DNA from 2 places in the Nocardioides sp. Soil_C_8 genome. Region 2 is predicted to be linked to the other one. Evidence: predicted binding sites of a transcription regulator. Region 2 holds the regulator's gene; the other holds the start of a gene.
The links. Region 2 encodes LexA, which represses DNA repair genes until DNA is damaged. Its sites were predicted from a motif close to TCGAACANNTGTTCGA; they were not measured.
Positions count from the first base shown of each region.

Region 1: ruvC (crossover junction endodeoxyribonuclease RuvC) is a predicted target of LexA. The motif match lies at 1,875-1,890, and genes of this name have one in related genera.

Region 1 is NZ_JBDGKQ010000004.1:173,325-176,727, forward strand. Features, by position in the region: gene ruvB (Holliday junction branch migration DNA helicase RuvB) at 1-676, opposite strand, end outside; gene ruvA (Holliday junction branch migration protein RuvA) at 693-1,295, opposite strand; gene ruvC (crossover junction endodeoxyribonuclease RuvC) at 1,292-1,849, opposite strand; gene AC3A3L_RS17805 (YebC/PmpR family DNA-binding transcriptional regulator) at 1,954-2,739, opposite strand; gene pdxT (pyridoxal 5'-phosphate synthase glutaminase subunit PdxT) at 2,775-3,371, opposite strand.
Region 2 is NZ_JBDGKQ010000002.1:734,087-737,489, forward strand. Features, by position in the region: gene AC3A3L_RS13305 (LysM peptidoglycan-binding domain-containing protein) at 1-29, opposite strand, end outside; gene AC3A3L_RS13310 (SDR family NAD(P)-dependent oxidoreductase) at 218-1,012, opposite strand; gene lexA (transcriptional repressor LexA) at 1,141-1,863, shown strand; gene AC3A3L_RS13320 (NAD(P)/FAD-dependent oxidoreductase) at 1,952-3,169, shown strand; gene AC3A3L_RS13325 (sulfotransferase family 2 domain-containing protein) at 3,208-3,403, shown strand, end outside.

The sequences.
Region 1 (3,403 bases), on a different contig from region 2:
ACGTCAGGTGCACGCCGAGCAGCCCGGCGGAGCGGTGCACGATCTGGTCGAGCTCGTGGGGCTCGTAGAACTCGAGGTGGGCGGTGAAGCCGAACCGGTCGCGCAGCGGTCCCGGCAGCAGGCCGGCGCGCGTGGTGGCGCCGACGAGGGTGAACGGCGGGATCTCGAGCGGGATGGCGGTCGCGCCGGGTCCCTTGCCGATGACGACGTCGACCCGGAAGTCCTCCATCGCCATGTAGAGCATCTCCTCGGCCGGACGCGACATCCGGTGGATCTCGTCGACGAAGAGGACGTCGCCCTCGTTGAGGCCGGACAGGATCGCGGCGAGGTCGCCAGCGTGGGTGATCGCGGGCCCGCTCGTGAGCCGCAGCGGGGTGCTCATCTCGGCGGCGATGATCATCGCGAGGGTGGTCTTGCCGAGACCGGGCGGGCCCGACAGCAGCACGTGGTCGGGCGCCCGGCCGCGGCGGCGGGCCGCCTCCAGCACCAGCCCCAGCTGGTCGCGCACGCGCGCCTGCCCGACGACCTCGTCGAGCGTCTTGGGGCGCAGCGCCGCCTCGACGGCGCGCTCGTCGCCGTCGGCGTCGGCGTCGGTCAGCCGCTGGAGGTGGCTCAGCTCGGCGCCGGTCAGCTCGATCTCGTCGAAGGTGTCCTCGTCGGTGTCGTCCCAGTTCATCGCCGTCGCGCCCGCCTCAGGCCTTGCTCAGCGTGCGGAGAGCGGCGCGCAGCAGGGCGCCGACGTCGGGGGCGTCACCGGCCTCGGGGGCGACGGCCTCGACGGCCTTCTCCGACTCCTTGGCGGACCAGCCGAGCCCGACGAGACCCTGGTGCACCTGGTCGCGCCAGGCGTCGGCGGCGGGAACGGCTGCCGCCGCCGGGTGGTGCGCGCCGACCGGTGGGCCGATGCGGTCCTTGAGCTCGAGGATGATGCGCTGGGCGCCCTTCTGACCGATCCCGGGCACGCGGGTCAGGGCCTTCACGTCCTCGGTCGTGATGGCGCGGCGCACGTCGTCGGGGCTCATCACCGCGACGATCGCCTGCGCCACCTTGGGGCCGACACCGGACGCGGTCTGGACGATCTCGAAGATCGACTTCTCGTCGTCGTCGAGGAAGCCGAAGACGGTCAGGGAGTCCTCGCGCACGACCATGCTGGTCGGCAGGGTCGCCTGCCGGCCCACGCGCAGGGTGGCGAGGGTGCCGGGCGTGCACATCAGCTCGAGGCCGACACCGCCGACCTCGAGGACGGCGCTGGACAGGGTGACGGCGGCGACCTCGCCGCGGACGAAGGCGATCATCGGGTCCTCATCTCCTGCTTCTGCTGGGCGACCCTGAGCTGAGCTCGCTGCTGGGCCACCGCGGACTCGAGCCGGTTGTGCGCCGACCCGCGCCAGACGTGGGTGATGGCGAGCGCGAGCGCGTCGGCGGCGTCGGCGGGCTTCGGGAGCTCGGCCAGGCGCAGGATGCGGACGACCATCGCCCCCACCTGCGCCTTGTCGGCACGTCCGTTGCCGGAGACCGCGGCCTTCACCTCGCTCGGGGTGTGCATGGCGATCGGCAGGCCGCGACGCGCGGCGACCACGAGCGCGATGCCGCTGGCCTGGGCGGTGCCCATGATGGTGCTGGAGTCGGAGCGTGCGAAGACCCGCTCCACCGCGACCGCGTCGGGTCGGTGCTCCTCGATCCAGGCGTCGAGGCCCTTCTCGATGGTGACCAGCCGCTCGGCGATCGGGAGGGTGGAGCTCGTCCGCACCACGCCGACGTCGACCATCGTCAGCGGTCGGCCGACGCTGCCGTCGACGACGCCGACGCCGCACCGGGTGAGGCCGGGGTCGATGCCGAGCACGCGCACGCCACTCCCCTCCCGCCGGTCTCGTCCGAACATGTGTTCGTGCGACCACGCTAACCCGCGCCGCGGGCGCGACGTCGTACGACACGCGGCGCGGCGGGCCCGGCTCAGGCGTCGGCGGTCTCGAGCTCGGCCATCACGTCGGCGGGGATGTCGACGTTGGTGAAGACGTCCTGCACGTCGTCGAGGTCCTCGAGGGCGTCGACGAGGCGGAGCACCTTGCCGGCGCCGTCGGCGTCGACCGGGATCTCGAGGCTGGGGACGAACTCCACGTCGGCGGAGTCGTAGTCGATGCCGGCGTCCTGCAGGGCGGTGCGGACCGCGACGACGTCGGTGGCCTCGCTCTGCACCTCGAAGGCCTCGTCGAGGTCGTTGACCTCCTCGGCCCCGGCGTCGAGGGTGGCCTCGAGGACGTCGTCCTCGGTGACCTCGCGGACGGTGCCGTCGTGGTCCTGCGACTTCGGCACGACCACGATCCCCTTGCGGGTGAACAGCCGCGAGACCGAGCCCGGGTCGGCCATGGTGCCGCCGTTGCGGGTGACCGCGGTCCGGACCTCCATCGCGGCGCGGTTCTTGTTGTCGGTGAGGCACTCGACGAGGAAGGCGACGCCCTGCGGGCCGTAGACCTCGTAGGAGATGCCCTGGTAGTCGACACCGCCCGACTCGGCACCGGAGCCGCGCTTGACCGCGGAGTCGATGTTCTTGTTGGGGACCGAGCTCTTCTTCGCCTTCTGGATGGCGTCGTAGAGGGTCGGGTTGCCGGCCGGGTCGCCGCCGCCCTGCTTCGCCGCGACCTCGATGTTCTTGATCAGCTTGGCGAAGAGCTTGCCGCGCTTGGCGTCGATCGCGGCCTTCTTGTGCTTGGTCGTTGCCCACTTGGAGTGGCCTGACATGAGTCCCTCTATCCGTCGCTTCGTCCGTGCGGTCGTCAGGCCGAGCGCACCAGGTCCACGAACATGCCGTGCACCCGGCCGTCGCTGCCGACCTCGGGATGGAACGAGGTCGCCATCAGGGGGCCTTGACGGACCGCGACGATCCTACCCGCGGCCGGCCCGTCCTCCACCCGGGCCAGCACCTCGACGTCGTCGTCGACCGCCTCGACCCACGGGGCGCGGATGAAGAGCGCCCGCACCGGGTCGGCCAGCCCGTCGAGGTGGAGGTCCTCCTCGAAGGAGTCGACCTGGCGCCCGAAGGCGTTGCGCCGCACCGTGATGTGGAGGCCGCCGATCGTCTCCTGCCCCGCCGCACCGTCCTCGATGCGGTCGGCGAGCATGATCATCCCCGCGCACGTCCCGAAGGCGGGCAGCCCACCGCGTACGGCGTCGCGCAGCGGCTCGAGCAGCTCGAAGATGCCGGCCAGCTTGGCCATCGTCGTGGACTCGCCGCCCGGGATGACGAGGCCGTCGCACGCGGCGAGCTCGGCGGGACGGCGTACGGAGATCGGGTCCGCGCCCAGCGACCGCAGGGTCGCGAGGTGCTCGCGCACGTCACCCTGCAGCGCGAGCACGCCGATGGTCGGATTCACGAACGCCGATCCTAGGACGGCCGCCCGGCCGT
Region 2 (3,403 bases):
AAAGCGGGGGCAAGGCTGAGGGTGCTCATGGTGGCCTCCTGGGGAAGATCAGCCGGTCGTGTTCTGTCGAGCGAATGTCTAGTCGGACCCACCGACAGTGGCCTCGGCCACCGGGTGTCGATCAGACATTCGATCGAACATGTGTACGACGTTAGAGCACGTGTTCGAACAGTTCAAGCACCTCGTCGAACAAATGTTCGGCGTGTTCGAACAGCCGTCAGCGGCGTCGCATCGCCCGGCGACCCTGGGCAGCGAACAGCCGCGCGGCGTACTCGAGCGAGCCCGGTGAGAGGGCCGCTCCCCGCACGACCCCTCCCCTCCAGCCAGGCATCGTCCGCACCACGCGACGCGAGCCGACGAGGGCCACCGCGGCTTCCGCGACCTCGGAGACAGTAAGGATCCGGCCGCCGGACCAGGTCAGCTGCGACCCCAGCCCGTCGGGGTCCTGCGCGGCGAGCATCGCGGTGTCGACGCCGTCCGGGCACAGCGCGTGCACCCGCACCCCGCGGGGCGCCTCGGCGTTGACCGACGCCGACAGGGAGACGACAGCGGCCTTCGTCGCGGCGTACGTGCTGTAGCCCGGCACCGGGCCGAGCCCGGAGAGCGACGCGACGTTGACGACGTCGCCGCCCGCGGGTCCGAAGGCAGCGAGCGCCGCGCGCATGCCCCACGTCGTACCGAGCAGGTTGACCTCCACCAACCGGCGCACCTGCTCCTCCGACAGGTCGGCGAGCGCGCCGTCGTCACCGACGCCGGCGTTGTTGAACCACGCCGTGAGCTGCCCGTGCCTCGCTGCCTCCTCGGCAACCAGACGGTGCGACGAAGGATCGCGTACGTCCTGGGCGAGGCCGGCGACCGCGCCGATCTCCGCGGCCGTCGCGGCGGCCGCCCATCCGTCGACGTCGCCGATGACGACGTGGTGGCCGCGCGCGACCATCAGCTCGGCGACCCCGCGCCCGATCCCGCGGGCACCACCGGTCACGACGCACGAGGTCTGGAGCGCAGTCGACATGCCCGGACAGTAGCGACACGCGGCTTCGAACAGGTGTTTGATCCTGCGGTGCCGGGAGGTCTACGGTGGGCGCACCAGATCCTCCCTGTCCAGCCGCGGACGGAGGGGTCGACGTCACTGGAGGACGCATGGCCAAGCAGGACGACAAGAACGTCATCGAGATGCCCGACGGTCCCCCGGACGCCACCGGCCTGACCCCGCGCCAGCAGCGGGTGCTCGCCACGATCAAGGACTCCATCGAGACCAAGGGCTACCCGCCCTCGATGCGCGAGATCGGCCAGGCCGTCGGCCTCACGTCGTCGTCCAGCGTCGCCCACCAGCTGCGCGTGCTCGAGGGCAAGGGCTTCCTCAAGCGTGACCCCAACCGGCCCCGTGCCCTCGAGGTGTTCCTGCCCGAGGTGATGGCCGCGCGGCGCAGCATGTCGAGCGCCGACGAGAGCACCTTCGACGAGACCGGCATCGGCGACGCGAACCCCGTCGCGACCAACGTCCCGGTCGTCGGCCGGATCGCCGCCGGTGGCCCGATCCTCGCCGAGGAGCAGGTCACCGACGTCTTCCCGCTGCCCAAGCAGCTCGTCGGCGACGGCACGCTCTTCCTCCTCGAGGTCTCCGGTGACTCGATGGTCGACGCGGCGATCTGCAACGGCGACTACGTCGTCATCCGCCAGGAGCAGACCGCCACCAACGGCCAGATCGTCGCGGCGATGATCGAGGGCGAGGCGACCGTCAAGACGTTCCAGCGCAAGGACGGCCACGTGTGGCTGCTCCCCCACAACGACGCCTACGACCCGATCCCCGGCGACAACGCCACGATCCTCGGCGTCGTGACGGCGGTGCTGCGCAGCCTCTGACCCGGTCTCGTGACGCGACTCCGTCGCTCCTCGACCAGCGGGACGAAGGGGTGTTGAAAGGGCACCGACCTCAGGCCACGATGGCCGCATGAGCAACGTCGAGCAGTCCTATGACTACGTCATCGTCGGTGCGGGGGTCGCCGCGGCGAGCGCCGTGAAGGGCATCCGGTCTCAGGACGCGAGCGGCCGCATCGCCGTCCTCGGCTCCGAGCCCGACAAGCCGGTCTACCGACCCGTCCTCACCAAGGACCTCTGGCTCAAGGACGACGAGACCCTCGAGGGGTCCTCGCTCGCCGGCGACCTCGACGCGGACGACGCCGTCGACCTGGTCACCGACACGACCGTGACCGAGATCGACCCCGGCGCACATGTCGTACGCCTCGCCGACGGCAGCACCGTCGGCTACGGCAAGCTGTTGCTCGCCACCGGCGCCGAGCCGCGCGTGCTGGGGGTCGACCCCGGTCCGCGGGTCATCTACTACCGCACCGCCGCCGACTACCAGCGGCTGCGTGCCGTCGCGACCGAGGGCAGCCACGTCGCCGTCATCGGCGGCGGCTACATCGGCTCGGAGATCACCTCGTCCCTCGTGCAGAACGGCGTGCAGGTCACGCTCGTGCTCGACCTCGAGGACGTCCAGGAGCTGATGTTCCCCCGCGCCCTCGCCGCCACCCTCACCAAGGCCTTCGCCGATCGCGGGGTCACCGTCGTGCACGGCTCGGTCGAGGGTGGTCAGGAGGACGACGGCGGCGTACGCATCCGCCTCGGCGACGGCACGTCCATCACCGCCGACGCAGCCGTCATAGGAGTCGGCGTCCTCCCGCGCACCGGCCTCGCCGAGGCGGCCGGCCTCGAGGTCGACAACGGCGTCGTGGTGGACGAGCACCTGCGCACCAGCGACGCGGACGTGTACGCCGCGGGCGACGTGGCGTCGTACCCCGACGCGCTCCTCGGGCGCCGCCGCGTCGAGCACGTCGACCACGCCGAGAAGTCCGGCGAGCACGCCGGCAAGGTGATGGCGGGTGCCGAGGACGCGTACGACTACACGCCGTTCTTCTGGTCCGACATCCTCGACTACGGCTACGAGGCCGTCGGCGAGACCAGCAGCCGCCTCGACATGGTCGAGGACTGGAAGGACGGCGAGGTCGGCACCGGCGTCGTCTACTACCTGAAGTCGGGCCAGGTCCGCGGCGTGCTGCTGTGGAACGTCTGGGACAGCGTCGACAAGGCCCGCGAGCTGATCAAGGAGACGTCCGAGTCTCCCGTGTCCGACCCGGAGTCGCTGCGGGGGCGCATCCCGCTCGGCTGAGCCGACCGCCGCTGGTGGGTCCGTGTAGCCTCGCGGCGATGTCTGCCGCCGGCCCCGACGCTCCGCCTCCGGAGCTCTTCCGCACCCGTCCGGGCAACCGGCGCCGGCTCACGCCCGACGCGCAGGCGGAGGTCGACCGGCTCGCCACGTCGGGCGAGGCGTCCGGCTGGCTCAGCCCGCTGGCGTACAACCTCACGATCAGCCACAGCCACCGGTTCGTCTGGTACCGCGTGG